Massilia sp. METH4: one gene and its partner. The protein of the gene in region 1 binds, or shares a complex with, the protein of each later gene. Links are inferred from orthologs where the notes say so. Each region holds a gene or a part of one and is shown on either strand. Other genes may lie near its edges.

Region 1 (15,093 bases):
GACCTGAGCCTGTTCCGTAACGACCCGAGCATGGTGCAGCAGGGTTATTCGCTGTACCTGCCGGCGCGCATGGCTGCGGCGGGGCTGGCCGTGCAGCAGATCACACTGGCATCGCTGGGTTACCGTTCGTATGGCGTGCTGTTCACCACGGACGACATGATTCGCACCAAGCCGGCCGTGGTGCGCGCCACGGTAGCCGCCGTTCGCCAGGGCTGGCGCAGCTACGCGGCGAACCCGGCCGCGCTGCGCCCACTGCTGACCACCATGAACCAGCAGATCCCCCCGGCGCTGTACGACACCGCCAGCCGCGAGCTGATCGATACGCAACTGGCTGGCGATCCTGCCCGCTTCGGCTGCATGAGCGCGGCGCGCTGGCGCGAGCTGGCGGCCCAGCTGCAGTCCGTGAAGTTCCTGCCGGCCGGCTTCGATGAAAAGACGGCATTCGACAACACTTTGATTCCGGGTTGCGGTCCATGAGCGAAAGAGCAGGGGTGACGCTGGAGGGAGTGACGAAGCGTTACGACAATGGCTTGCAGGCACTGGACGCGGTCGACCTGGCGCTGCCGGCAGGCTCATTCACGTCCCTGGTCGGTCAGTCCGGCTGCGGCAAGTCCACGCTGCTCAGGATCATCGCCGGCCTGGTCGCACCGAGCACGGGCGGGTGCCGGCGCGGCGGCGGCACCCCGGCCTTCGTGTTCCAGGAACCGGCGCTGCTGCCGTGGCGTACGGTCGACGGCAATGCGCAGTTGCTGATGGAGCTGGAGGATTGGACGCCGGCGGCACGCCGGGCTCGCGCCGCCGAAGTGCTGACGCAAGTGGGGCTGGCTGGCTTTGGCCATGCCTACCCGCATGAACTGTCGGGCGGCATGCGGATGCGGCTGTCGCTGGCCCGCGCGCTCGCGCTGCGGCCCGACCTGCTGTTGCTGGACGAGCCGCTGGCGGCCGTCGACGAGCTTACCCGCGACCTGCTGCAGGAACAGCTGTCGCAGCTGTGGCAGGACGCGGGTTTCACTGGCGTGCTCGTCACGCATAATGTGCACGAAGCCCTGTTCCTGTCCCAACGGGTGGTGGTGATGGCACCGCGTCCTGGGCGTGTCGTGCAGGTCTTCGATGTGCCGTTTCCCTTCCCGCGCGCGCCAGAACTGCGCGCCAGCCCCGCGTTCGCGGCACTGGCGGGCCAGGTCAGCGCCACGCTGCGTGCATCCACCATATTGAGGTCCTGATGGCTGAACGTTCTCTTTCCTTTTACCGGTTCGCCGCGCAGGCAGTTCCCGCACCGGCGCTGGCCTTGCTGGCGATCGCCGCCTGGCAGGCACTTTGCCTGACGGTCTACCAGGGCAAGGGCTATCTCTTGCCGTCGCCGCTGGAGGTCGCATCGGCCACCGCCGGCAATGCCGGGCTGCTGGCCGCCTCCGCCCTGACCACACTGCGCGAGGCGGTGCTCGGCTATGCCTCGGCAGCGGTGCTGGGCATCGCCCTGGCGGCCGCCATGAGCCAGGCGCGCCTGCTGGAGCGCTGCCTGTATCCGTACGCGGTGCTGCTGCAAACCGTGCCCGTGGTCGCCGTCGCGCCCCTGATCGTGCTGTGGAGCGGCTACAACGAGCGGTCGGTGGTGCTGATCGCGCTGATCATGGCGCTGTTCCCGATCGTGAACAACACCTTGCTGGGCTTGCGCTCCACACCGCAACAACTTCTCGAGCTGTTCGCCCTGCACCGCGCTGGCCGCTGGCGCACTTTCATCCGCCTGCGGCTGCCCGCCGCGCTGCCGCATACGCTGGCCGGACTGCGAATTTCCGCAGGCCTGTCGGTGATCGGCGCCATCGTGGGCGAATTCATCATCGGTGCGGGGAACTCCGGCGGCGGGCTGGGTGTGCAGATCGTGTTCGCCCAAGGGCGGATGGATACGGCCTTGCTGTTTGCCGAGGTGATTGCCGCGACGATGCTGGGCTTTGCGCTGTTTGCCGCGGCGAGTGGGGTAGGGGCAGTATTGTTGCGCAGGTGGCATGAGTCCGCGCGCTAGGGTGACTTTGCCATGCATCAGGTTCCCTTGATCGAGGGCAATCCCCAACAACACCCCTGCCACCCGGTCGTGCGTCCCCAAAACAGGGCGTGCGCTAGAATAAGCCACACCGTTTTTTAGGGGTAAGAAAAACCATGAGCGAGGATAAGCAAAAACTCAACGGGGCAGCCTGGTTTACGTTGTCGGGCGACGTCAACAGCGATATGGTGCACCGCGTGTTCGAGGCGGTGGCGGACATGACGGAAGATGGCGTGGAAACCGCGCACATCCTGCTGCAATCGAACGGCGGTTACGTGAGCGATGGCCTGTGCCTGTACAACTACCTGTCGAACCTGCCGATCAAGATCGTCATGTACAACGGCGGGGCGGTGGCGTCGATCGCGGTGATCCTGTTCCTGTCGGGCCAGGAACGCTACGCGAGCGAGACAGGGCGCTTCATGGTGCACAAGTCGCACGCCAGTGCGCCGTCCGGGGCGCGGCCCGATGCGCTGCGCATCATCGTCGAAGGCTTGCAGGCCGACGATGCCCGCACGGAATCGATCCTGCGCCAGCACGTGCAACTCTCCGAAGAGCACTGGCTGGTCCACGCCCATGCCGACCTGCACCTGACGGCACGCGAAGCGGCCAAGGTCGGGCTGGTCAACGAAGTGCGCGATTTCCGCCCGCCGAAGGGCAAGCGCGTCACCAATATCTGAATTGCGGGCATGAGAAAAGAGCTTGGAACGGCGCTACCTTTCCAAGCTCTTCTCATGATGAGGCATCCGCAGGCGGATGCCCGTCGCGCACGACGGTATAACTTCCGGAATTACTTTTTCGAGCCCGACTTCTTGCCATCGTTCTTGTGGCTCTGGCGGCCGGCTTCGGCGTGCTGCTCCGGCGTGCCGCCCTGGGTGCCACCCGAACGGGAGCCCTGGTTGCCGGACTGCTTCGAGCTGCCGGATGAAGAACCTTGCTTGTTGCCACCGCTTTTCTGATTCGAAGCCATTTTGCTTTCCTTTCAATGGAGTGGGGAACGTGCACCGAAGACGCTTCCGTGTGCCGCCGCATTGAATGCGTGGTGGATGCGTTTCCGGTAGCGAAATGATGCGTTTTTGATCAGTGGGCGGATATCGGAGTTTGCCGTCAGGCCCTGTAGGACTAGCGCTTGTAGCGCGAGCATAAAGCTCATCAATACAAGGACTTATGTACGCTATCGAACACACGTGCGGACGAGTGCGCTAACGTGATGCCCGAGGCTGTCTGTTATCCCCGCAGGTCCGGCTTGTCTTGTGAGTAAATCGACAAGCTTAAGAAGAACCTAATATATTGGCTCTACGCTGCCGAGCTGGCCACGAAACGCTGCTGCAATTGCCCGATGGCAATTTCTTATGGTATAACCGCGTGGTGCAGGCAATCAAGGGACCTATCGATGACGTTGTTGTGGATGGCGCTTTCCGCGCTGGGCAGTATGAGTGTAACGGGGCCGCTGGGCGTGGCTGTGGCCGTGTGGCTGCTGGCCGGGCGCACGTGGCGCCTGTCGCTGTCGTGGTGCCTGCTGTTCGGAATCGGCCTGCTGCTCGTCGTGGTGACCAAGGTCGCCTGGTATGGCTGGGGCATCGGCATCCCTGAATGGAAGTTCGCCGGCCTGTCCGGCCATGCGATGCGCGCGTGTGCCGTGTATCCCGTCGTGTTCTATCTGCTGTTCCTGAAGGCTCCGTCGCTGACGCGCCACGTTGCCCTGGCCGCCGGCATCCTGCTCGCGGCGCTGGTCAGCCTTTCCCGTGTGCCGGTGCTGGCCCATTCGCTGTCGGAAGTGGTGCTGGGCGGCGCCGTCGGGCTGGCGGTGGCGGCGGCGTTCATCATGACGGCGCGCAGCGAACAGCCGGCCGGCTTTACCCGGGCCCTGGCCGCCCTGTGCGTGCCGCTGGTGCTCGTCATGCCGTTCACCAAGCCCATGCCGGCCGAGCGGTGGGTGCGGGACGTGGCCATGTACCTGTCCGGCTCCGATCCGGTCGAGCGTGCGTGGAAGCTGGGCCCCGAGGGCAAGCGATACAAGGCGCACCGCGAGAGCTAGAAAACCGCCGGCTGCTTGCCGGCGCTGGTTTCCTGTCCCTGGCCTGCTGCCGCCAGCGCAATAGTGCGATTTTGTCCAGCCCCCTGGCGGGCGATGGTATGATAACCACCTTTGCAACCAGCCTGCCGGGCGAACAACAGTCGGGCAAGATACATTCCTCTACGTGCGTCTATCATCCATTAAATTGTCGGGATTTAAGTCGTTCGTCGATCCCACCAATTTCCAGGTGCCCGGGCAGCTGGTAGGCGTGGTGGGGCCGAACGGCTGCGGCAAGTCGAACATCATCGACGCGGTGCGCTGGGTGCTGGGCGAATCGAAGGCGTCCGAGCTGCGCGGCGAGTCGATGCAGGATGTGATCTTCAACGGCTCCACCCATCGCAAGCCTGCCGGCCGCGCGTCCGTCGAACTCGTGTTCGACAATCACGACGGCAAGGCATCCGGCCAATGGGGCCAGTATGCCGAGATCGCCGTCAAGCGCACGCTCACGCGCGACGGCACGTCCACCTACTACATCAACGGCCAGCCGGTGCGCCGGCGCGATATCCAGGACATCTTCCTGGGCACCGGCCTGGGGCCGCGCGCCTACGCCATCATCGGCCAGGGCATGATCGCCCGCATCATCGAGTCGCGGCCCGAGGAATTGCGCGTGTTCCTCGAGGAAGCCGCCGGCGTCTCGAAGTACAAGGAGCGCCGCCGCGAGACGGAGAATCGCCTGCACGACACGCGCGACAACCTGCTGCGCGTGGAAGACATCCTGCGCGAGCTTTCCGGCAACCTGGAAAAGCTCGAAGGCCAGGCGGCGATCGCCACCCGGTTCCACCAGCTGCAGGCGGAACAGGATGAAAAGCAGAAGCTCCTGTGGCTGCTGCGGCGCAACGAGGCACAGGCCGAGCAAGCGCGCTGGTTTGGCGAGATGCTGCAGGCGCAGACCGATCTCGAAGAGCAGACCGCCAGGCTGCGCAATGTGGAACTGTCGCTGGAGCAGATGCGCCAGGCGCACTTCGCCGTTGGTGACCGCCTGCACACCGCCCAAGGGGCGCTGTACCAGACCAACGCGGAAATCGGCAGCCTGGAAGCGCAGATCAAGTTCGTGGTCGAATCGCGCACGCGCCTGCAGCAGCAGCTCGGCACACTGGCCGCGCAGCGCGACCAGTGGCAGCAGCAGGCCGAGGAATACCGCGGCCAGCTGGAGGAGGCGGATTTCAACCTCGAGGAACTGGCGGCCAAGGTCGAGGAATCGCGCATGCTGGCCGAACAGAAGGCCGAGCTGCTGCCGCTGCTCGAAGGCGAATGGCGCGCAGCCCAGGAAAAATCCACCGAGTCGCGCGCCCGCATCATGGGGATGCAGCAGCAGCTGGAGCTGGAATCGGCGCACCAGCGCAATGCGTCGAACATCCTCGCCAGCCTGGCCACGCGGCGCGAGCGGCTGCAGCAGGAGCGCAATGGCCTGGCGATGCCGGATGCGTCGCACCTGGAAAACCTGCGCTACCAGCTCGAGGAAAAGCAGCAGGCGCTGGAAGAAACCGGCATGCAGCTGGACGAGGCGCTGGAACAGCAGCCGCGCCTGGAAGAGGAGCGCCGTGCCGCGCAAGCCGCGGTGCAAGGCGAAACGGCCGCCAGCGCCCAGCTGGAAGCGCGCCTGACGGCGCTGCGCCAGTTGCAGGAGCGGGTGCAAACCCAGGGCAAGGTCACGCCATGGCTCAAGAAGCATGGGCTGGACGAGTTGCCGCGCCTGTGGCAGCAGCTGGCCATCGAGCCGGGCTGGGAAGCCGCGGTGGAATCCGTGCTGCGCGAGCGCGCCGGCGCGCTGCAGGTCTCGAACCTCGACTGGGCCAAGCATTTCATCGGCGATGCGCCGCCGGCCAAGCTGGCGCTGTTCGCGCCGCTCACCGCGGCGCCGGCACCGGCCGCCCCGGTGGGCTTCAAGCCGCTGCTCGACCTGCTGAAACTGAACGACCCGGGCTTGCGCGGTGTGCTGCAGGACTGGCTGCACCAGGTCTTCGTGGCCGAGGATACGGCGCAGGCATTCTCGAACCGCGGCCACCTGCCGGCCGGCGCGTCCTTCGTCACGCGCCAGGGCCATATCGTGACGCAGTCGAGCGTGCGCTTCCATGCCGCCGACTCCGAGCAGGAAGGCATGCTGGGGCGCCAGCAGGAGATCGACAATATCGGCAAGCAGCTGCGCGCCCAGGCCATGCTGGCCGAGGAAGCGCGCGCCCGCGCCGTGCGCGCCGAGGCGGCGGTAACGAACCACGGCCGCGTCGTCGCCGAGCTGCGGCAGAAAAACCAGTCGCTCACGTCGTCCGTGCACGCCTTGCAGCTGGAAGTGGTGAAGCTGTCCGAGATCGAGGCGCGCTTCAACCAGCGCAGCACGCAGATCGAAACCGATCTCGCCGAGATCGCCGCGCAGGAAGCGGAGCAGATGCAGGCCAAGCTGGAATCGGAAGAGAAATTCGAACAGCTCGACATGGCGCTGGCCGAATTGCAGGGCGAGCACGAGGAAGGGCAGGAGGGCTACCTGCGCATCGAGGCGCGGCTGGCTGATGCCCGCGAGGCACTGCGTGACCTGGAGCGCCGCGCGCAGGAAGCGGAATTCGCCGAGAAGTCGGCGCGTAATCGTATCGACGAACTGCGCCGCAACATCGCCACCGCCAGCACGCAGGCGGCCCAGGTGGTCGAGAGCCTGCGCGCGGGCGAGCTGGAACTGGCCGGCCTGGAAGCCGGTACCGCGCACGAAGGCTTGCAGGACTTGCTCGACCGCCGCACGCAGCAGGAACGCGCGCTGGCCGACGCGCGTCACGAGCTCGACCAGATCACGCAGCAGTTACGCCACGCCGAGGAAGCGCGCATGAGCGGCGAACGCAGCCTGCAACCGCAGCGCGACCGCATCACGGAGATCCAGCTGAAGGAGCAGGCCGCGCGCCTGAATCAGGAGCAGTTCGCCCAGCAGCTGGCCGAGGTGCAGGCCGACGAAGCTACGCTCTCGGCCAAGCTGCAGCCGGACATGAAGGCGCAATACCTGCAAGCCGAAGTGACGCGGCTGACCAATGCGATCGCCGCGCTGGGCGCCGTCAACCTGGCCGCCCTCGACGAGCTGGCGCAGGCTTCCGAGCGCAAGAATTTCCTGGACGCGCAAAACCGCGACCTGCTGGAAGCGATCGCCACGCTGGAAGACGCGATCGCCAAGATCGACAAGGAAACGCGCGACCTGTTGCAGGAAACGTTCGACCGCGTGAACGGCCACTTCTCCGAACTGTTCCCGATCCTGTTTGGTGGCGGGCAGGCTAAACTGATCATGACGGGCGACGAGATCCTCGATTCCGGCGTGCAGGTGATGGCCCAGCCGCCGGGCAAGAAGAATGCGACGATCCACCTGCTGTCCGGCGGTGAAAAGGCGCTGACGGCAACGGCCCTCGTGTTCTCCATGTTCCGCCTGAATCCGGCGCCGTTCTGCCTGCTCGACGAAGTCGACGCGCCGCTGGACGACGCAAACACGGAACGTTTCTGCAAGATGGTGAAACGCATGTCGGACCAGACCCAATTCCTCTTCATCTCGCACAACAAGATCGCGATGGAGATGGCCACTCAACTGATCGGTGTGACGATGCAGGAGCAGGGCGTATCGCGCATCGTGGCGGTGGATATCGAAGCCGCCGCCCATTTCGCTACCGAGGCACAAGCAGCATGACAGATTTCCAGACCAGTTTGATCGCAGCTGCCGGCGTATTCGTCGCCGGCGTATTCATCTACAACAAGTGGCAGGAGCACAAGGCCAAGAAGAGCGTCGAACGGGCCTTCGCGTCCGAGCATGACGACGTGCTGATGCGCCGCAGCGACGAGCCTGGCCTCGACATCACGGCCGATGCCGCCGCCGATGGCGTCGCGGCGCGGGCGGAACCCAGCTTCTCGCTGGGCGATGTGCCCATGGTCGATGCCGGCTCCGGCGCCTACGGCAAGCCGCCCCACGACGATATCGTGGCGCCCAGCGTGGTCGCAGACGACGTGCAACATGCCGAACCCGAGGTGAAGGTTCCCGCCGAGCCCACGCTGGACATTCCTGCGGCCGCTCCGGTTGCCGCTGCCGAACCCGTCACCGCGGCGCCGGTCGCAGCTCCCGCACCCTCCGCGGCTCCGGCCCCGGCGCCCCCGCCGGCTGCTGCCCCGGCACCCGCGCCGATCGTCGAGCCGCCGGTTCCGGTGCGCAGCGCCGACGCAGCCGTGCCGCCATCCGAGCTGGCCACCGCCCTCGTCGATCCGCTGATCGATTGCCTGCTGCCGCTGGAGATGGCCGCGCCGATGCGCGGTGAGAAGCTGCTGCCGGCCTTGCAGAAGCTGCGCCTGGTCGGCAACAAGCCGGTGCATTACGTGGGCCTGGCCGTTTCCGGCGACTGGCTGCCGATCCAGCACGGCATCGTGTACACGAAATTGCAGGGTGGGGTGCAGCTGGCCAGCCGCACCACGGCCCTGAACGAACTCGAATACTCAGAACTGGTGACGCGCCTGCGCACCGTGGCCGACGAGATCGGCGCCGAACCGCAGATTCCCGACATGATGGAAGTGATGGCCGAGGCGAAGAACCTGCACCGCTTCGTGGCCAACCACGACGCCCAGCTGGGCGTGAACCTGGCCGCCAACGGCGCGCCGTGGGATGTGACCACGCTGGTCGGCGCGCTGGAAAAGCAGGGCTTCGACCTGCGTCCGGACGGTCGCTTCGTGATGGCGGACGGCGAGGGCGGCCAGCTCTTCACGCTGTCGACCAATGTGTCGCCGGCCGAGGAAACGACGGGGCGCCTTACCCTGCTGCTGGACGTGCCCTGCGTGGCGCCGGCGCGCGACGGCTTCGGCGCCATGATCGCCTGCGCGAAGTCGCTGGTGCAGCGGCTAGACGCGATCATCGTCGACGACTACAACCAGCCGCTCTCCGACGCCTCGATCGCCGAGATCGCCGGGCAGGTGAAGGAGTTCTATGCCGACATGGAAGCTTCCGATATCCCCGCCGGCTCCACGCGCGCGTTGCGGCTGTTCAACTGATTCCTGGTACTAAATGAGCCAAGACCTCCAGAGCCCCGCCGAACGCGCCGCATGGCTGACGTCGGAGCTGAACCGTCACCTGCATGCCTACCACGTGCTGGATGCGCCAACGATCCCCGACGCCGAGTACGACAAGCTGTTCGCCGAGCTGCAGCAGCTCGAGGCGCGGCATCCGGAACTGGCCTTGCCCGATTCGCCCACGCAGCGCGTGGGCGCGCCGCCGGGCGAGCAGTTCGCGGCCGTGACGCACGCGGTGCCGATGCTGTCGCTGAACAACGGTTTTACCGACGAGGACATCGAAAACTTCGACCGCCGCGTGCGTGAAGGACTCGACGCGGTGCAGGTCGACTATGCGGCCGAGCTGAAATTCGACGGCCTGGCCATCAACCTGCGCTACGAGAACGGCGTGTTCGTGCAGGCCGCCACGCGCGGCGACGGCTATACGGGCGAGGACGTGTCGACCAACATCCGCACGATCAAGTCGATTCCGCTGCGCCTGCACGGGAACGACCTGCCGGAAGTGCTCGAGGTGCGCGGCGAAGTACTGATGTTCAAGGCCGATTTCGCCGCCATGAACGAGCGCCAGCGCGCGGCCGGGCAGAAGGAATTCGTCAACCCGCGCAATGCCGCCGCCGGTGCGCTGCGCCAGCTCGATTCGCGCATTACCGCCCAGCGCAAGCTGCGCTTCTTCGCCTACGGCATCGGCGAACTCGTGGGCGCGGACATGCCCGCGACCCATTCCGGCCTGCTGGACTGGTACGCGGAACTGGGCCTGCCGGTGGCGAAGGAACGCGCCGTGGTGACGGGCAAGGATGGCCTGCTCGAGTTTTACGCACGGATCGGCAAGGCCCGGCCGGCGATGCCGTACGAGATCGATGGCGTCGTCTACAAGGTCAACCGCGTGGAAGACCAGCGCGCCCTTGGCTTCGTCTCGCGCGCGCCGCGCTTCGCGCTGGCCCATAAGTTCCCGGCCGAAGAGGCGCTGACCACGGTGCAGGCGATCGAGGTGCAGGTGGGCCGCACCGGCGCCATCACGCCGGTGGCGCGGCTGGTGCCCGTGTTCGTGGGCGGCGTGACCGTCACCAACGCCACGCTGCACAACGAGGACGAGGTGCGCCGCAAGGATGTGCGCGTGGGCGATACCGTCATCGTGCGCCGTGCCGGCGACGTGATCCCCGAGGTGCTGGCGGTGGTGCTGGACAAGCGGCCCACGCCGGAGCCGGCGGCCTATGTGCTGCCGAATACCTGCCCCGTGTGCGGCTCGCACGTGGTGCGCGAGGAAGGCGAGGCGGTGGCGCGCTGCTCCGGCGGCCTGACGTGCGCGGCCCAGCGCAAGGAAGCGATCCGCCACTTCGCCGGCCGCCGCATGATGGATATCGAAGGCCTGGGCGACCGCTACATCGACAGCCTCGTCGAATGCAACCTGGTGCATGGCGTGGCGGACCTGTACAAGCTGACGCTGGACGACCTGCTGCGCATGAAGCTGGCGGCCGACGAGCGCGACGGCACCACGCCGGAGACGGTCAAGCAGGGCAAGGTGGCGACCAAGTGGGCCGACAACCTGCTGGCCGCGATCGAGGCCAGCAAGAAGCCGCCGCTGGAACGGCTGCTGTTTGCGCTGGGCATCCGGCACGTGGGCGAATCGACGGGCAAGACGCTGGCCGACTGGCTCGGCAAGTTCGAGCTGGTGCGCCGCGCCCCGGCCGCGCTGCTGCGGGTGCTGCCGGACATCGGCGGCACGGTGGCCGAATCGATCGCCGACTTCTTCGCGGAAGAGAAGAACCAGCAGGCCATCGACGCGCTGCTCGCCGCCGGCGTGACGCCGCAGGGCGAGCATGCGCCGAAGGCGCAGCTGCGCGAGAAGCTCGACGAAGTGAAGCTGCTCGCCGCCCTGGGCATCCCGAAGCTCACCGAGCCGCGCGCAAGGCAGTTGCTGGCCGATGGCATGACCTTGGAAAAGCTGGCGTTCCAGAAGGTGTTCGGCGTGTATGGCCTGCCGGCCAACGTCGTCGCTTCGCTCGAGGAGTGGATGGCATCGCAGGCGAACCGGGACATGCTGATGTCGCTCTCCGCGCTGCGTACCGAGCTGCTCGAACAGCTGCCGGACACGGCCGCCGTCGAAGAAGGGCCGCTGGCGGGCAAGACCTTCGTGCTGACCGGCACGCTGCCGACCCTGTCGCGCGACGCCGCCGGCGCCATGATCGAAGCGGCGGGCGGCAAGGTTTCCGGTTCCGTCTCGAAGAAAACCTCGTACGTGGTCGCCGGCGCCGAAGCCGGCAGCAAGCTCGCGAAAGCCGAGGAACTCGGCGTCACGATCCTGGACGAAGCAGCCCTGCTGGCGCTGCTGGGCAAATAGTTGCACCAAAACCGGTGGTGGAGCAGGGGTTTCGCAGAGCATGCTCTGCGCCTGCGGAACGAATGATGGCTTGCAAGCCATCATCCAGCCCAGGCACCGGTTTCTTTGCAACATTTCCTGGAAAACGGTGCCTGTCACCGGTTTTTCTGCAAGATTTCTGGCGAGAACAAAGATGAACGCAATCCGCAAAGCCGTTTTCCCCGTCGCCGGCCTGGGCAGCCGTTTCCTCCCCGCCACCAAGGCGCAGCCAAAGGAGATGCTGCCCATCGTCGACAAGCCGCTCATCCAGTATGCCGTGGAGGAGGCGGTGGCGGCGGGCATTACCGACCTGGTCTTCATCACCGGCCGCAACAAGCGCGCCATCGAAGACCATTTCGACAAGGCCTACGAGCTGGAAGCGGAACTGGAGGCGGCAAACAAGCAGCAGTTGCTGGAACTGGTGCAGAACGTGATTCCCAAGCACGTGAACTGCATCTACATCCGCCAGTCCGCGCCGCTGGGCCTGGGCCACGCGGTGCTGTGCGCGCGGCCCATCGTCGGCGACGAACCGTTTGCGGTGCTGCTGGCGGACGATTTCATGGATACGCCCGAGGACGTGCGGCCAGTGCTGGCGCAGATGACGGAACGCTACGACTTCGAGCGCGCCAGCCTGCTGGCCGTGCAGGAAGTGCCGCGCGAGCAGACGCGCCAGTACGGCATCGTCAGCGCCTCGCCGTATCGCGACAGGCTCGAGCTGGTATCGGGCATCGTCGAGAAACCGAAACCCGAGGAGGCGCCGTCCACGCTCGCCGTGGTGGGCCGCTACGTGTTGTCGGCGCGCATCTTCGATTTCCTCGAGCAGGTCGGCATGGGCGCCGGCGGCGAGATCCAGCTGACCGACGGCATCGCCGCGCTGCTGCAGCACGAGCGCGTACTGGCCTACCGCTACGAAGGCCAGCGCTATGACTGCGGCTCCAAGCTGGGCTACCTGAAAGCTACCGTGGCGATGGGCTTGAAGCACCCGGAAACGGGTGCCGCCTTCGCCGAATTCGTGGCGCAAACCAGGGAGACGCTGTGACCGTCCGTGAAATCCTCAAGATGGGCGATGCCCGCCTGTTGCGGCAGGCCGACCCGGTGCGCGACTTCGGCACGCCCGCGCTGCATGCGCTGATCGCCGACATGTTCGACACGATGCACGCCGCCAATGGCGCCGGCCTGGCCGCGCCGCAGATCGGCGTGAACCTGCAGGTGATGATCTTCGGCTTCAAGTCGAACCCGCGCTACCCCGATGCGCCGCAAGTGCCGGAGACGGTGCTGATCAACCCGGTGCTCACGCCCTTGTCGGAAGAGAAGGAAGAGGGCTTCGAAGGCTGCCTGTCCGTGCCCGGCCTGCGCGGCAGCGTGCCGCGCTACACGCGGCTGCATTACGAAGGCTTCGACCAGCACGGTAACCGCATTTCGCGCGATGCCGAGGGCTTCCATGCGCGGGTCGTGCAGCACGAGGTGGATCATCTGCACGGCATCCTGTATCCGAGCCGGATCGTCGATTTCAGCAAGTTCGGCTTCACCAGCGTGATGTTTCCGGAGCTGGACCCGAACGACGACGATTGAGGCTGGCGCGGCGCCGCACGTCCTGCACCCAACGGCAGGGACCGGGTCCGACCCGGCGGGTCGGACCCCGGCATCCGCCGCGGGGTATACGCGCTGGTGTCGCACACTTTTTCCGGGCCTTTCCCGGAAAAAGTGTGCGACACCGGTTTTCTCATCCCACAGCCCGCAAACACTGCATTTCGATATGCGCCAGCAATCATTGGCGCCGCACCAAATCTGTCGTAATATCCCGCCCAGCATTGACCACCCTCATTGACCATACGATAACAATCCTGGATCACAAATCCGGGGGCTACCGGGAGAAACCAGGATGAGCCAACCCTCTTCGTCCAATCCACTTGAATTTTCGGCGCGGGGGATCATCCTCGGCATCCTCATCACGCTCGTCTTCACGGCCGCCCAAGTCTATCTCGGCCTGAGAGTCGGCCTTACCTTCGCCACGTCGATTCCTGCCGCCGTCATCTCGATGGCGCTGCTGTCGGCGTTCAAGGACGCAACGATCCAGGAAAACAATATCGTGCAGACGATCGCCTCGGCCGCCGGCACGCTGGCTTCGGTGATCTTCGTGCTGCCCGGCCTCCTGATGGTCGGCTGGTGGGCCGAGATCCCGTTCTGGCCCACCTTCGGTGCTTGTGCCATCGGCGGCGTGCTGGGCGTGATGTACACGATCCCGCTGCGCCGCGCCCTTGTCGCGGAATCGAAGCTGCCGTACCCGGAAGGCGTGGCCGCGGCCGAGGTGCTGAAGGTGGGCACGCAGTCGCGCGCCGGTGCCCAGGAAGGGAAGGCGGGCCTGAAGGCCGTGATCCTGGGCACGCTCGCTTCGGCCGGCTTCGCCGCATTGGCCGGTGCCAAGCTGGTATCCCACGAGGTGGCGTATTACTTCCGCTTCGGCGGCGGCACCGCCGCCACGGGCCTGGGCGCTTCCACGTCGCTCGCGCTGGTCGGCGCCGGTCACCTGATGGGCATCACGGTCGGCATTGCCATGCTGGTCGGCCTCGTGATCGCCTGGGGCATCCTGGTGCCGATCCTCACGGCGGTCACGCCGATGGCCGCCGGCGCATCGGTCGCCGACCACGCGCTGGGCGTGTGGAGCACCCAGGTACGCATGATGGGCGCGGGCACGATCGGTGCCGCGGCCATCGTCACGCTGGCAACGCTGGCCAAGCCCGTGCTGGGCGGCCTGAAGTCGGCGCTGGCCGCGTCACGCGCGGCGAAACACGGCGGCGCCGAAGTGCCGCGCGTGGAGCGCGATGTGCCGATCTTCATCGTCGGCCTCGTCACGCTGATCGCCATGGTGCCGGCGGGCTGGCTGCTGTCGGCCTTCCTTCAAGGCGGCGTGCTCGCATCGGTCGCCACGCCGCTGGTGGCCGTCGGCATCGGCTACATCCTCGTGGCCGGCCTGCTGGCCGCTGCCGTATGCGGCTACATGGCAGGCCTGATCGGTTCCTCGAATTCGCCCGTCTCCGGCATCGCGATCCTGACGATCCTCGGCGCCGCCACCTCGGTCGGTTTTGTCGGCCGCGAACTGATGGGCCCCGATGTCGCCAAGGCGCTGATCGCGTTCTCGCTGTTCGTCACCACGGTGGTGCTGGCGGTGGCCGTGATCGGCAACGACAATTTGCAAGACCTGAAGACCGGCCAGCTGGTCGGCGCCACGCCGTGGAAGCAGCAGGTGGCGCTGGTCATCGGCGTGTTCGCGGGTTCCTGCGTGGTGCCCTTCGTGCTGGACCTGCTGAACGAGGCCTACGGCTTCGCCGGCGCGCCGAACCAGAACGCCATCTCGAACCAGCCGCTGGCGGCGCCGCAAGCCACGCTGATTTCCACGCTGGCGCGCGGCGTCATCTCCCACGACCTGCCGTGGGGCCTGATCGGCTGGGGCGCCCTCATCGGCCTGATACTGGTGGCGATCGATTTCGTGCTGAAGAAATCGAGCCACGGCAAATACAGCCTGCCACCGCTGGGTGTCGGCCTGGCCGTGTACCTGCCTTCCTCCGTGACCGCGCCGGTCGTGGTGGGCGCCGTCGCCGGCTACTATTTCGAGAA
Region 2 (13,942 bases), 550 kb from region 1 along the record:
ACCGCCGTCCTCGTCGCAGAACATCTGCGCCAGGGCGGCGGTTTTATTTTATTGAACGAAAACGAGCCGATCGGTTCCGTGCGCTGGTTGCCGCACGATACCGAACCCGGTTGCTGGGAAATACTGCGGATGGGAGTATTGCCCGAGTATCGCGGCAATAACCTGTCCCAGCATTTGCTGGAAGCCGTGATTCACCACGGCCGCGACAGCGGCATCGGCGAATTGCGGCTTGCCGTGCGCAGCGACCAGCCGAAACTGGTCGACTTTTATTCGGCCTTCGCCTTCGAACTGGCCGAAGAGCTCGAGTATTCGCACGCCAATCCTCTCGAACCCGCCCCGCTCGTAATGCGCCGCACCCTGCGCTGAGCGTTGTACAAGCGACACAGCCCCGTCCGACTTTTCGCCATTTCGTGCCAGAACTTGGCGTGTTCGCACCGAAATCCGGCATAAGAGCCCTGCAAAAGCGCCGTTTTCGATGTGCTCGGGGAAACGTTGTAAAAAAACGGGGACAGTCCCCGATTTTTTACAACACAGTCGGGAGGACATAAAAACCGGCAAAGCCGGCTATTGGGTATGCTGCGTGATGGGTTTTGGCGGTTTCGGCGGTGCGGATTGCTCGCATGCCGTTAACAGGAATCCGGCCGCGACAATGGCGGCAAGCAGTTTGCGCATATTGCCTCCGGCATCAGGGGGACGGCGCCAACATAACAGCTTTGCAATGCGGCCGGCGCACTCATGCCGGGCGCCGTGAGGAAACGACGATGCCGCCCACGATTAACAGGAATGCGATGCCATGATAAACATGCGGCGGCTCGCCGAGGAATGCCGAGGATAATAGCGCGGCGAACAGCGGCGTCAGGTTACTGAAGAACGCGGCAATGGCTGGCCCTGCCTGTTGTACGCCTGCACCCCAGCAGCGGAAAGCGATAATGGCCGGGCCGATGGCGACATAAACCAGCGCGGCCATCAGCGTGCCGTTCCAGTGGATTGCCGGATGGAGCAGCGCCCATTCGCCGGCCGCAAATGCGCCGGACCACAGCACGCCGAATCCGACTTGCGCACCCAGGAATGCCGCCCAATCGGCACGCAGCGAGGACGGCTCGGCCGTGCGCGTCAACAGCCAGCTATACAGCGACCACGCAATTGTTGCCAGGATCATGAATAAATCGCCGGCAACGAGGCGCAATTCCAGCAAATGATTCCATTCGCCGCGCGCCAGCACGACCAATACGCCGCCGATCGACAATACGGCGCCGATCATTTGCCGCCGGGTGACGGCGGCGCCGAAAAACAGCCAGCCCGTCGCCATCATCCACACCGGCATGCCGGCCGCCACGAGCGTGACATTGATCGGCGTGCTGCTCTGCAGCGCCAGGTATTGCAGCGCGTTGTACATGCCCACGCCGAGCAGGCCCAATACCGCGAAGCGTTTCCAGTGCGGCCACAGGCTGCTGCCGCGGCGGAAAACCGGCCCGGCCAGCGGCAGCAGGATCAACAGCGCAAGCAGCCAGCGCAGGAAGTTCAGCGTCATCGGCGGCACCAGGTCGTGGACGAGCCGGCCGACAATGGCATTGCCCGCCCATAGCATCGGCGCGAGGGTGAGCAGAAACGCGGTATGGAGTGTCAGTCGTGAATTCATTGCAGGAAAGAATAACCGATCGGACAAGGCGTTGCAGAGACGCCAGAACTCAGCCGTGGAAAGGTGGAGAAATTCCCTTGAGCATGCCGCAGCGCGGTAGAATACGCGCTGGTTTCCACCTTTCTTTCACGATATGAAACTCCTGTTCAAACAACACCGCATGTACGAGTCCGAGCACACCCAGTTCATCAAGGGTCTGAAAGAGAAGAATCCGCAGATCGAGGCAGGCCAGCAGGCAGGCCGCGCCCTGCTGTGGGACAAGTCCCCGACGACGCTGGACGAGCAAGCCCGCCAGCGCGCATCCCGCATTGCACAACAGCCTTACGTTTACCAGACCAAGCTGTAACTTTCACGGAAGGCACGGATGCTGCCACAGGACGCGGCAGGCGACGCCGACGATGCCTCGACCGGGGCATCCGACGTCGCCACCGCGGATATGCCGGTTGCCCCCACCGGGGCGACACCGGCGCCTGACAGCGCCGCGGCGGACGCCGACGGCGCCGCTTTGGCACGCCTGTATGGCGAGCCCCTGCTGAAGCTGCCGAACGACCTGTACATCCCCCCCGACGCTCTGGAAATCTTCCTCGAAGCGTTCGAAGGTCCGCTCGACCTGCTGCTTTACCTGATCCGCCGCCAGAATTTCAATATCCTCGACATTCCGATGGCCCAGGTCACGCTGCAATACCTGCAGTACGTGGAGCAGATCCGCCTGTCGAATTTGGAACTGGCCGCTGAGTACCTGCTGATGGCCGCCATGCTCATAGAAATCAAGTCGCGCATGCTGCTGCCGCAGCGGCCGCACGATATCGAGCTCGAGGCCGAAGACCCCCGTGCCGAACTGGTGCGCCGCCTGCTCGAGTACGAGCAGATCAAGCTGGCCGCCTACGACCTGAATGCCCTGCCCCAGGTGGACCGCGACTTCGTGCGCACGCAGATTTATATCGAGCAAAGCCTCGTGCCCGTGTGGCCCGAGGTCAGCGCGGCGGACCTGCAAGGGGCCTGGCGCGACCTGATGAAACGGGCCAAGCTGAAACAGCATCACCGCATCACGCGCGAGGAACTGTCGGTGCGCGAGCACATGACGATCATCCTGCGCCGCCTGCAATCGCAGCGCTTCGTGGAATTCGCCGACCTGTTCGAGCCGGCTGGCGGCGTGCCCGTGCTCGTCGTGAATTTCGTCGCCATGCTGGAACTGGCGAAGGAAACGCTGATCGAAATTACCCAGGCCGAACCGTTCGCGCCCATTTATGTGCGCCTGGCCTATTCACCGGCCTAGGGAAGCGCTGATTTATTGCTGGTGGATGAGATTGGTCCTGAAAAACGTGTCCAGCAAGACGCAAATGGCCTGTCATACTAAGGTATGGCGGGCCATTTGTGACGCAGCTGGGCGCGTTTTTCAGGGCCAAGATCGCCGCCATGAATAAATCAGCGCTTCCCTAGAATAAGGCCCACCACGGCCTTGCTCCACTCAAGAAGAACATTATGAAAATCATTTCCTCCATCGAAGAATTGCGCGACCAGCTCTCGGGCCAGTTGCGCACCGCGTTCGTGCCCACGATGGGCAACCTGCACGAAGGCCACCTGTCGCTGATGCGGCTGGCGCGCAAGCATGGCGACCCCGTCGTCGCCTCCATCTTCGTGAACCGCCTGCAGTTCGGCCCGAACGAGGACTTCGACAAGTACCCGCGCACGTTCCAGGCGGACGTGGAAAAGCTGGAAAAGGAAGGCGTCTATGTGCTGTTCGCGCCGACCGAGAAGGATATGTACCCGGAACCGCAGGAATACCGTGTGCAGCCCCCGGATGGCCTCGGCAATATCCTGGAAGGCGAATTCCGCCCGGGCTTCTTCAACGGCGTGTGCACGGTGGTGACGAAGCTGTTTTCCTGCGTGCAGCCGAAGGTGGCCGTGTTCGGCAAGAAGGATTACCAGCAATTGATGATCGTGCGGAACATGGCGCGCCAGTTCGCGCTGCCCACGCAGATCATCGGCGCCGAGACGTTCCGCGCCGACGACGGCCTGGCGCTGTCGTCCCGCAATATGTACCTGTCCGCGGCCGAGCGGGCCGAAGCGCCGGCGCTGTTCCAGGCGCTGAACTTCGTCGCCAACGAAATGCGCGCCGGGCACCTGGATGTGTTCCAGCTCGAGCACAAGGCGATGGACGACCTGGCGGCGCGGGGGTGGAAACCCGATTACATCAGCATCCGCAAGCGGGTCGATCTGCAACCGCCCAATGCCGGCGATCTCGCGCAGGGCGAGCCACTGGTCGTGCTCGCGGCGGCGAAGCTGGGGACGACGCGGTTGATCGATAACCTCGAAATCTGAAGCATCCGCAGGCGACGAAGCAACTGGTGTCGGACATCATTTCCGCAGGAAATGGTGTGCGACACCGGTTTTCCCATACCGTAGCCAGCCCGTAAGAAAACCGGTGTCGCACACCATTTCGGGCCGTGCCCGAAATGGTGTGCGACACCAAACTCTGGCGCCAACGGTCAGACACTCAGGACCTCACCCCGTCACATTCTGCGTCCATGCCAGCGCCGAAAGGTGCGCCTTGTTGACCTCTTCCGGCGTCAGTTGCAGCGACGCGGCCAGGGAGCCGACCAGGTGCGAGTTCAGTTCACACGCTTCGGCCAGCGCCAGGTAGGGACCAAAGCGCCCGCCCCGCTCCAGCAGTGCGGTCACGATTTCCGCGGACAGCGGCACCGTTTCCAGCACATCCTTCATCGGTATGCCCAGCAGCCGGTCCAGCAGCGAGAACATGCCGGCCACGAAGACGTTCTCGGCGTCGGCGCGGCCAAGAGCGGCGGTGCCCAGCAATTCGGCCAGCCGGCCGCGCACCACGGCCGTTTCCAGCAGCACCGGCGAGTAGCCGCTCGTGCTGGCGGTGGCCAGCAGCAGCGTAAGCCAGCGGTACAGCGGCTGGTAGCCCAGCAGCGTGATGGCTTGCTTCAATGACTGGATCTCGCGGCCGGCGCCGAAGCCGGCCGAGTTGATGTAGCGGAGCAGCTTGTAGGACAGCGCGGCGTCGCGCTTCAACACGCTTTCGATCTTCGCCACGTCGGCATTGGCCTGCACCATCTGCATCAGCTGCAGGATCACCGTCTGCGCCGGGTTCAGGCCCTTCACGTCCGGCCCCGGCCGGGGCGTCAGGTGCAGCTTGCCCACGAAGGCGTCGATGCCGAGCGCGGCGCAGGCGTCGAAGTCTTCCCAGGTCGCCACCGGGCGGCCGACCATGCGCACCGACGACTGCTTCAGCGCCGCATAGGCGCGCGCCTGCGCGGCCACGTCGCCGCCGGTAAAGCGCACCTCCACGTACGATGCGATCATCGGCAGGCGATTGCCCACGCGGGCCAGGTCGCAGTTGCGCAGCAGGATGCCAACGTCGCCGGCGCGCAGTGCGCGCACGGCGGCCAGCGTGTCGGGATTGGCCAGCTCGGCCGTGCGGATCGACAGCACCGTATGCCGCGGCGGCAGGTCGTGCAGCGCATCGGTCGACAGCATGCCGGGAACGGCCTGCAGGAACAGCGTCTTGTCGCGCAGCAGCCAGCCGCGCCCGGGATCGTTGACGTGGGAAGCCACGAAGCCGACCAGGTCTTCCAGTTCGGAAAGCAGGGGCACCACGCTCGGGTCGTTCTGCCACGCCAGTTCGTAGCCGACCACGCGCTGCTGCGGGTCGAGCAGCGGCTCGCGGACGAGGAAATGCGTCTGGTGCATGGGTATGGAGGCGGCGGGGAGCGGAAGGCAGCAGCAAGCGGGCCGCGCGGCCCGCCTGGATCAGAAACCGAGGCTGTCGAGCAGGTCGTCGACCTGGCTCTGGTCGGCCACGATGCCCTCTTTCGACTTGTCGATCTGCGGCCCGTTCAACAGGCCGTTGTCGATTTCCTTCTTCAACTGCTCGGGAGCGAAGTCGATCAGCGTCTGCACGAGCTGCTGCTCGAGGTTTTGCGCGATACCGGTGACGCGCTTGATCACCTGGCCCGTCAGGTCCTGGAAGTCCTGGGCCATCATGATGTCCATCAGGTGGGACTTGGTGGCGCTGGTGGCATCGGTGGTCGCACCCAGCGTGGCGATCGTGCGCTGCGCGAGCGCGCGCCAGTCGGCGTTGCTCGTGCCCTGGCCGTCCAGCAGTGCCTGCCAGGCGCCGGACAGCTCTTTCGCGTCGCTGCAGATGCGGTCCTGCAGCGGGCCGGCTTCGTCCGTGGCGTTGAGCACCTTCTGCGCCGCGTCTTCGGAGAGGCGCGCCACGTAATCGAGGCGATCGCGGGCGTCCGGGATATCCTCGGCCGCCTTTTCGATCAATTTGTCGAGGCCCAGGCCGCGCAGGTTCTCGTGCAGCGCACGGGTCATGTGCCCGATGCGCGCCAGGAACTCCTCATGAGAATCCACGCTGCCCGCGGCGGCGATGCCGGCTTGCTCAACCATAAATCAGGCTCCGAGCTTTTCGAAGATCTTATTCAGCTTCTCGTCCAGCGTGGCCGCCGTGAAAGGCTTGACGACGTAGCCGTTGGCGCCGGCCTGGGCCGCCGCGATGATGTTTTCCTTCTTCGCCTCGGCGGTCACCATCAGCACCGGCAGCTTGGCCAGCGCGGGATCGGCGCGGATGTTCTGCAGCATGGTCAGGCCATCCATGTTCGGCATGTTCCAGTCGGACACGACGAAGTCGAACTGTTCCGAACGCAGCTTGGCCAGGGCCATCACGCCGTCCTCGGCTTCGTCGACATTGGCATAACCCAGTTCTTTCAACAGATTCCGGACGATGCGGCGCATCGTCGAGAAGTCGTCTACAACCAAAAATTTCATCTTTGGATCAGCCATGAATTGCTCCGTTGTTTCTCTACGCGGTTATCAAATATTAGTGTCGGGGTTGGGTCGCGCCACCAGCAAATTGAAGGATAGCATTTAAGTTGCCTCGAGGGAATGAAACTCCCCGTAAATGCATGCGAAAACACGATATCCGTATCTATCACGCCAATGCCACACCGATGTTCACGCCACTTTGGTGCAGTATGCACCTTCGAACGCACGTCGTACTGTTCGCTACACGCGCAATGCGCGCATCCCGTGTTGCGCCAGATAACCCAGCACCATGCCCGGCAGCGCCTGCAACGCCCCCACCTCGTGGGTAGCGCCCACGGCGATCGCCTCGCGCGGCATGCCGAAGACGACGCAACTGGCCTCATCCTGAGCAAAATTATACGCCCCGGCCGCCTTCATCTCCAGCATGCCCGCCGCGCCGTCCTTGCCCATGCCGGTCAGGATCACCCCCACCGCGTTCTTGCCGGCGTGCTGGGCCGCGGAGCGGAACAGCACATCGACCGACGGCCGGTGGCGATTGACGGGTTCGCCCTGGTCGAGCTTCGTCATGTAGTTCGCGCCGGAACGCGCCAGCAGCAAGTGCGAATGGCCGGGCGCGATATACGCATGGCCCGGCAGCACGCGCTCGTTGCCTTGCGCCTCCTGCACCGAAATCTTGCACAGCGAATCCAGGCGCTTGGCGAACGAGCGTGTAAACCCTTCCGGCATGTGCTGCGTGATCAGGATCCCCGGGCAGTCGGACGGCATCTGCATCAGGAATTCCCGGATCGCCTCGGTACCGCCGGTGGACGCACCGACGATGATCAGTTTTTCGGACGACATCAGCGGATTGCGTAATTGTGGCAGGGGTGCGTGCCCTTCGGCGCCCGCTTGGGGCAGCGTGCGGGCGCGGATACGGGCCTTGGCCGCCGCGCGGATCTTGTCCGCGATCAGGTCGGCATACTCGCGCATCCCCGTCTGGATCGAGATCTTCGGCTTCTGCACGAAGTCGACGGCGCCCAGTTCCAGCGCGCGCATCGTGATCTCGGAACCGCGCTCGGTCAGGGAGGACACCATCACCACCGGCATCGGCCGCAGCCGCATCAGCTTTTCAAGGAAATCCAGGCCGTCCATCTTCGGCATTTCCACGTCCAGGGTCAGCACGTGCGGATTGGTTTGCTTGATCAGTTCGCGCGCCACCAGCGGGTCGGGCGCCGTGCCCACCACTTCCATGTCCGGCTGGCTGTTGATAATTTCGGTCATCACGCTGCGGATCAGCGCCGAGTCGTCGACAACCACCACCTTGATCTTCATAGTCCCCTCAACAAAATGCCTTGTCAGAACAGTTCGATTTCGCCGGCCACAGGCTGTACCTTCAGGCGGCTTGCGTATTCGATTTCGCGCTTGGCCAACGTGTCGTTATGCGACTGCATCAGCTTCTTCACGAGCACCTTGCCCGTGCGCGGGAAGAAGTACACCTTGCGCGGATAGACATCGTTCAAGTCCTCGGCCACGATGCGAATGCGCTCGTTGCGCAGGAAAGTCTGGACGAACGCCGCATTGCGCTCGCCCACGTTCATCGCGGTGAAGCCCTTGAGCACTGCGCCGCCGCCGAACACCTTCGCTTCCAGGTTGTCGCGGCGCGCGCCCGCCTTCAGGAGGCTGTTGATCAGGATTTCCATCGCGTAGGTGCCGTAGCGGGCGGACGCCGACACGGGGCTGTTCGCCTCCGCGCCGCCATCGGGCAGCATGAAATGGTTCATGCCGCCCAGGCCGGACACGCGGTCGCGGATGCAGGCCGACACGCACGAGCCCAGCACCGTCACGATCAGCATGTCCTTGTGCGTGAAGTAGTACTCGCCCGGCAGTATCTTCGCCGCTTCGCAATCGAAGGTGCGGTCGAAGTAGACGTTGGTGGCGATGTGTTCTTTGTCCATCGTATGGCTTTCGCTGACGCTTGCAACCGAAGGGGCGTTCGCGTAGTTATGCGCGCTGGTTCGCAAGCGCGCGTGCGGAGTTGTCGAGCTCGTAGACGGTCTTGCCGCGCAGCTTCAGCGCGTCGGACACGTACAGGAAATTCTCGGAATGCCCGGCGAACAGCAGCGCGTCGGGCTTCATCAGCGGCACGAAGCGCGACAGGATCTTGCGCTGCGTGGCCTTGTCGAAATAGATCATCACGTTGCGGCAGAAGATCACGTCGAACGGGCCGCGGATATCCCACTTGTCCTCCAGCAGGTTCAGTTGCCGGTACGTGATCAGCTGGCGCAGTTCGGGACGCGCCCGCACCATGCCCGCCTTGTCGCCCTTCCCTTTCAGGAAGAAGCGGCGCTGCTGCTCGGCGCTGAGTTTTTCGATGCGCTCGATCGGATAGATGCCGTTGGCCGCCGTGGCCAGCACGTTCGTGTCGATATCGGTCGCGATGATGTGCACCGGCGGGCTCAATGTGCCCAGTGCCTCGCACACGGTGATCGCGATCGAATACGGCTCCTCGCCGGTCGAACTGGCCGAGCACCAGATGTTCAGGGTCTCGCCCTTGTGCTTCTTCACGTGGTCGGCCAGCAGCGGGAAATGGTGTGCCTCGCGGAAGAACGACGTGAGGTTCGTCGTCAGCGCGTTGGTAAACGATTCCCACTCGTTCGGCATGCGGCCCGCTTCCAGGTCGTCCAGGTACCTGGCGAACGACGTGATGCCGGTGGCGCGCAGGCGGCGCGCCAGGCGGCTGTAGACCATCTCCTGCTTGCTATCGGCCAGCGAAATGCCGGCCCGCTTGTAGATCAGCCCCCGCACGCGCTCGAAGTCGCGGCCGTTGAAGTCGAACTCCTTGACGGTTTCCCTGGACATCATCGCTCCCCGCGGTTCAGAACTCTTCCCAGCCGTCGTCAGCCGACGCCGGGGCGGGCTTCTTTGCGGCCGGCGGTGTCATCGCCACCGCGCGAACCGGCGTTTTCGCCACCGGCGCCTTCGCCACCGGCTTGGCCGCGACCGGGGCGGCCAGTGCCGCCGCCGCGGCTTCGTTGCCGAGCTTGAAGATCGCCACCGCCTCGGCCAGGCGCTGCGCCTGGTCCTGCATGCTTTCGGCGGCCGCCGCGGCCTCTTCCACCAGGGCGGCGTTCTGCTGCGTCATGTCGTCCATCTGCGCGATCGCCACGTTCACTTCCTCGATACCCTGGCTCTGTTCCTGCGTGGCAGCGGTGATTTCGCCCATGATGTCGGCCACCTGGCGGATCGACGTCACGATCAGTTCCATCGTCTGGCCGGCCTCGTCGACCAGCTTGCCGCCGGCATCGACCTTGGTCACGGAATCGTCGATCAGCGCCTTGATTTCCTTGGCGGCGCCGGCCGAACGCTGCGCCAGGCTGCGCACCTCGGAAGCAACCACCGCGAAGCCGCGGCCCTGCTCGCCGGCACGCGCCGCTTCCACCGCGGCGTTCAGCGCCAGGATGTTGGTCTGGAACGCGATGCCGTCGATGACGCCGATGATGTCGACGATCTTCGAGGAGCTGGCCTTGATCGAACCCATCGTGTCGACCACCTGCGAGACCACCACGCCGCCCTTTTCGGCCACCGAGGATGCCGAGACGGCCAACTGGTTCGCCTGGCGTGCGTTGTCGGCGTTCTGCTTCACGGTCGACGTCAGCGTGCCCATCGAGCTGGCCGTTTCGCCCAGCGAATTGGCCTGGGTTTCGGTGCGCGCCGACAGGTCGGCATTGCCCGTTGCAATTTCCCGCGAGGCCAGCGCGATGGTCTCGGTGCCGCTGCGCACCTGGCCCACGGTCTTCACCAGGCTGTCGTTCATGTCCTTCAGCGCCTGCAGCAACTCGCTCGTTTCATCCTTGCCCTCGACGACCACGCGCGAGGTCAGCTCGCCGGCGGCGACGCGCTGCGCCACTTCGACGGCGCCCGCCAGCGGCACCGTGATCGAACGCGTCGTGAAGATCGCGCACACCACGCCCACGGTCACGCCCAGCGCGCCCAGCACCAGCGTGAGCATCAGCACGCGGTTGTCCGCTTCCACCGAGGTTTGCTGGAACGTCTTCATGGCGGTGTGCTGCATGTCGACGAGGCGGTTCAGGGCTTCCAGCGTACGGGTATTCAATGGGTCGATGCGGCCGGAAATGATCTTGATCGCGCCCTCGGCATTGAAGGCCATCACTTGCGCCATCGCGTCGTTGAAGGCCACGCCCACCTCCTTGTCCAGCGTGGCCAGTTCGGCCAGCACCTTCTTCTCGGCGTCGTCCAGGCCCAGCTTTTCCAGGCGGGCGCGCGCTTCCTCGAAGCGGGCGTGGTGCGACTTGACCTTGCCCTCTTCCTTCTGCATCAGCTCCACATCGGACTGCAGGCCGATATTGCGCATGGCGATGCCCGATTCCAGCATCGCGCTCTTCATCGCGGCCGCTTCGCGGTTCTTCGCGCTGGTCAGCTCCAGCCCCTCGTTCAGCTGCGACTTGTTGCGGTGGTTCAGCCCGTTAGCCGTCAGCACCAGGGCGACCAGTATCAGCAGGATGATGCCGAAACCGATGCCGAGACGCGTGCCGATCTTGTAATCCCGTACACTCATGTTCAATCCAATCTCTCGATGTATCCACGCGCGCCCTCTTGCGGGGCGCTGTCCGCCAATGTTCTGTGCTGCTCCGCTTACGCGGCCGTCTTGTCCATGAGCCCCATCTCCGGGCTCGACATCAGCTTGTCGATGTCCATCAGGATCAGCATGCGTTCACCGACGGTACCCAGGCCGATCATGTATTCGGAAGAGAACACGGTGCCCATTTCCGGCGATGGCTTGATCTGCTCCGGCTCCAGCGTGGTCACGTCGGACACGCTGTCGACCACCATGCCCACCACGCGCCCGCCGATGTTCAGGATGATCACCACCGTGAACTGGTCGTACACGGGTTCGCCGAGGCGGAACTTGATGCGCATGTCCACCACCGGGATGATGATGCCGCGCAGGTTGATCACGCCCTTGATGAACTCCGGCGCGTTGGCGATGCGGGTCACCGCTTCGTAGCCGCGGATTTCCTGCACCTTCAGGATGTCGATGCCGTATTCTTCCTTGCCCAACGTGAAGGCCAGGAATTCGTGGCCCGCGATGTCGGCATTCTGGTTTGCGTCTGCCATGTTGTTTCCTTTGCTTTCCAAAATTGATAGTCAATCCGTCCGGGCTCAGCCCAGCGTACTCAGCGTGGTTTCGCCCACCAGCTGGCGCGACGAACGGATCAGCGCCGCCACGTCGAGAATCAGCGCGACCCCGCCATCGCCAAGGATCGTCGCCCCGGAGATGCCGGCAACCTTGCGGTAATTCGATTCCAGGTTCTTCACCACCACCTGCTGCTGGCCGACCAGTTCGTCGACGAACAGGCAGGCGCGCTTGCCTTCCGTTTCCAGGATCACGAGGATCCCTTCCCACGGTTCGGCAAAGCGCGGGGCGATGCCGAACATCTGGTACAGCGGGATCAACGGCAGGTATTCGCCGCGCACCTTGACCACGCGGCCCTTGCCGGAAATCTCGCGCACATCCTTTTCCGTGGGCTGCAGCGACTCCACCACGAAGCCCAGCGGCAGGATGTAGACTTCCTCGCCCACCCGGATCGACATGCCGTCCAGGATCGCCAGGGTCAGCGGCAGCGAGATCGAGATCGTGGTGCCGAAGCCCTTGGCCGAGCGGATGTCGACGGTGCCGCCCATCGCCGTGATGTTGCGCTTGACGACATCCATGCCCACGCCGCGGCCGGACACGTCGGTCACCTGCTCGGCCGTCGAGAAGCCCGGCGCGAAAATCAGCTGCCACACGTCGGCGTCGGGCATCGTGTCCGACACCGGCAAGCCGTTCTGCTTCGCCTTGGCCAGGATGCGCTCGCGATTCAGGCCGCCGCCGTCGTCGGATACCTCGATGATGATGTTGCCGCCCTGGTGCGAGGCCGACAGGAACAGCCTGCCCGCGTCGGCCTTGCCGGCCGCGCGCCGCACCTCCGGCATTTCGATGCCGTGGTCGATGCTGTTGCGCACCAGGTGCGTCAGCGGATCGACGATGCGCTCGATCAGGCCCTTGTCCAGCTCCGTCGCCGCGCCGTTCGTGATGAAGTCGACCTTCTTGCCCAGCTTGTGGGCCAGGTCGCGCACCATGCGCGGGAAGCGCGAGAACACGAAGTCCATCGGCATCATGCGGATCGACATCACCGCTTCCTGAAGGTCGCGCGTATTGCGCGTCAGCTGGCTGACGGAAGCCAGCAGCTTTTCGTGCAGCATCGGGTCCAGCACCTCGGCGCGCTGCTCGATCATGGCCTGCGTGATCACCAGCTCGCCGACCAGGTTGATCAGCTGGTCAACCTTCTCGATCGAGACGCGGATCGACGACGATTCGGCACCCTGGCCGTGCGCCACGGCGGCCTTTTCCACTTCCTTCTTCAGCGCCTTCTTTTCTTCCGCGACGGACTCCGTGGCCGGCGTATCCTTGATGCCGGCCGCCGCGCGAATCTGCTCGACGGGCTGGAAGAAGCCGTAGCCGCGCGCGTCGTCGGCGCCGGTTTCGGCATTGGCGCGGATCTCTTCCAGAGGCTGGAAGAAGCCGTAGCCTTCGCCCGCCTGCGTGACCATCGTCTCGGCAGGAGTCAACGGTTCGAAGAAGCCGTAGCCCAGGTCGTCCTCGACCTTGCTGCGCTCGGCACGCTCGGCCGCGGCCTGCTCGTCCGTCAGCGGCGGCAGCTCGACGATGTTCATGTCTTCCGTGTTCAGCACGAAGGAGCAGATCGCCACGATGTCGTCCAGGCTTTCGTGCGTGGTCACGACCATCGCGTTGCGTTCCGCGTCGATCGGCGTGACCACCACGTGCGCCAGCAGGCCCAGCTCGGCCGCCAGCGCCGTCACCTCGCGATGCGCCATCGGCGGCAGCTCGAGCCGCCAGCGGCGCCCGCCGCTGTGGTCGATCGCCTCCTCGTCCACGGCCGCGCCCTGGAACGCCGGAGCCACGTGGGCGATCGCTTCCACCTGCACGTCCTGCGCCAGGTGTTGCAGCATCATGCGCACGTCGCCGACGGCATCCTGGTCAACGGGCGTGCCCAGCCGGTGGCCGTCGAGCTGCATCTTCAGCGCGTCCTTGGCCGCCAGGAAGGCGTCGACGTGATCGAGCGTGAGCGCCATCTCGCCCTTGCGGATCTTGTCCAGCAGGGTCTCGAGCACGTGCGTGACTTCGGTCATGTCGGTCAGCCCGAACGTGCCCGCGCCGCCCTTCACCGAATGGGCGGTGCGGAAGATCGCGTTCAGGTCTTCCTCGGTCGGCGCGTCCACGTCGACCGCGAGCAGCAGCCGTTCCATTTCAGCCAGCAGCTCCTCGGCTTCGTCGAAGAAGACCTGGAAGAACTGGCTAATGTCGATGGTCATGGCACAACTCCGCTTTGCTGTTTGCCAGGCTTGTGGCGCACATATCAGCCGATGACCTTCTTGACCACCTCGATCAGGCGTTGCGGGTCGAACGGCTTGACCAGCCAGCCGTTCGCACCGGCCGCGCGGCCC

The links.
Region 2: the proteins of smc (region 1) and V6Z91_RS29070 are in contact, whole or in part, in a crystal structure (PDB 3ZGX), measured with the Bacillus subtilis proteins. The link is inferred for Massilia sp. METH4 from one-to-one orthologs.

What each region holds. Positions count from the first base shown.
Region 1 is NZ_CP146614.1:6,134,420-6,149,512, reverse strand. Bases 3,929-7,961 are described here. They hold smc (chromosome segregation protein SMC), read left to right. Parts: upstream 3,929-4,236; coding sequence 4,237-7,761; downstream 7,762-7,961. Other genes in these bases: V6Z91_RS26770 (cell division protein ZipA C-terminal FtsZ-binding domain-containing protein), read left to right, coding at 7,758-7,961; V6Z91_RS26780 (phosphatase PAP2 family protein), read left to right, coding at 3,929-4,073. Outside these bases: V6Z91_RS26805 (ABC transporter substrate-binding protein), read left to right, coding at 1-477; V6Z91_RS26800 (ABC transporter ATP-binding protein), read left to right, coding at 474-1,223; V6Z91_RS26795 (ABC transporter permease), read left to right, coding at 1,223-2,020; V6Z91_RS26790 (ATP-dependent Clp protease proteolytic subunit), read left to right, coding at 2,155-2,715; V6Z91_RS26785 (hypothetical protein), read right to left, coding at 2,826-3,005; more of V6Z91_RS26780, read left to right, coding at 3,429-3,928; more of V6Z91_RS26770, read left to right, coding at 7,962-9,104; NAD-dependent DNA ligase LigA, read left to right, coding at 9,118-11,460; UTP--glucose-1-phosphate uridylyltransferase GalU, read left to right, coding at 11,633-12,517; def (peptide deformylase), read left to right, coding at 12,514-13,050; V6Z91_RS26750 (oligopeptide transporter, OPT family), read left to right, coding at 13,361-15,093. UniProt on the Bacillus subtilis protein: Required for chromosome condensation and partitioning.
Region 2 is NZ_CP146614.1:6,692,198-6,706,139, forward strand. Bases 1,114-3,995 are described here. They hold V6Z91_RS29070 (ScpA family protein), read left to right. Parts: upstream 1,114-2,075; coding sequence 2,076-2,915; downstream 2,916-3,995. Other genes in these bases: V6Z91_RS29060 (DMT family transporter), read right to left, coding at 1,114-1,639; V6Z91_RS29065 (DUF3460 family protein), read left to right, coding at 1,773-1,985; panC (pantoate--beta-alanine ligase), read left to right, coding at 3,122-3,961. In the rest of the region: V6Z91_RS29055 (GNAT family N-acetyltransferase), read left to right, coding at 1-366; more of V6Z91_RS29060, read right to left, coding at 734-1,113; V6Z91_RS29080 (HDOD domain-containing protein), read right to left, coding at 4,145-5,353; protein phosphatase CheZ, read right to left, coding at 5,414-6,061; chemotaxis response regulator CheY, read right to left, coding at 6,065-6,454; V6Z91_RS29095 (chemotaxis response regulator protein-glutamate methylesterase), read right to left, coding at 6,677-7,747; chemoreceptor glutamine deamidase CheD, read right to left, coding at 7,771-8,370; V6Z91_RS29105 (CheR family methyltransferase), read right to left, coding at 8,417-9,277; V6Z91_RS29110 (methyl-accepting chemotaxis protein), read right to left, coding at 9,291-10,991; V6Z91_RS29115 (chemotaxis protein CheW), read right to left, coding at 11,069-11,551; chemotaxis protein CheA, read right to left, coding at 11,597-13,810; V6Z91_RS29125 (response regulator), read right to left, coding at 13,855-13,942. UniProt on the Bacillus subtilis protein: Participates in chromosomal partition during cell division. May act via the formation of a condensin-like complex containing Smc and ScpB that pull DNA away from mid-cell into both cell halves.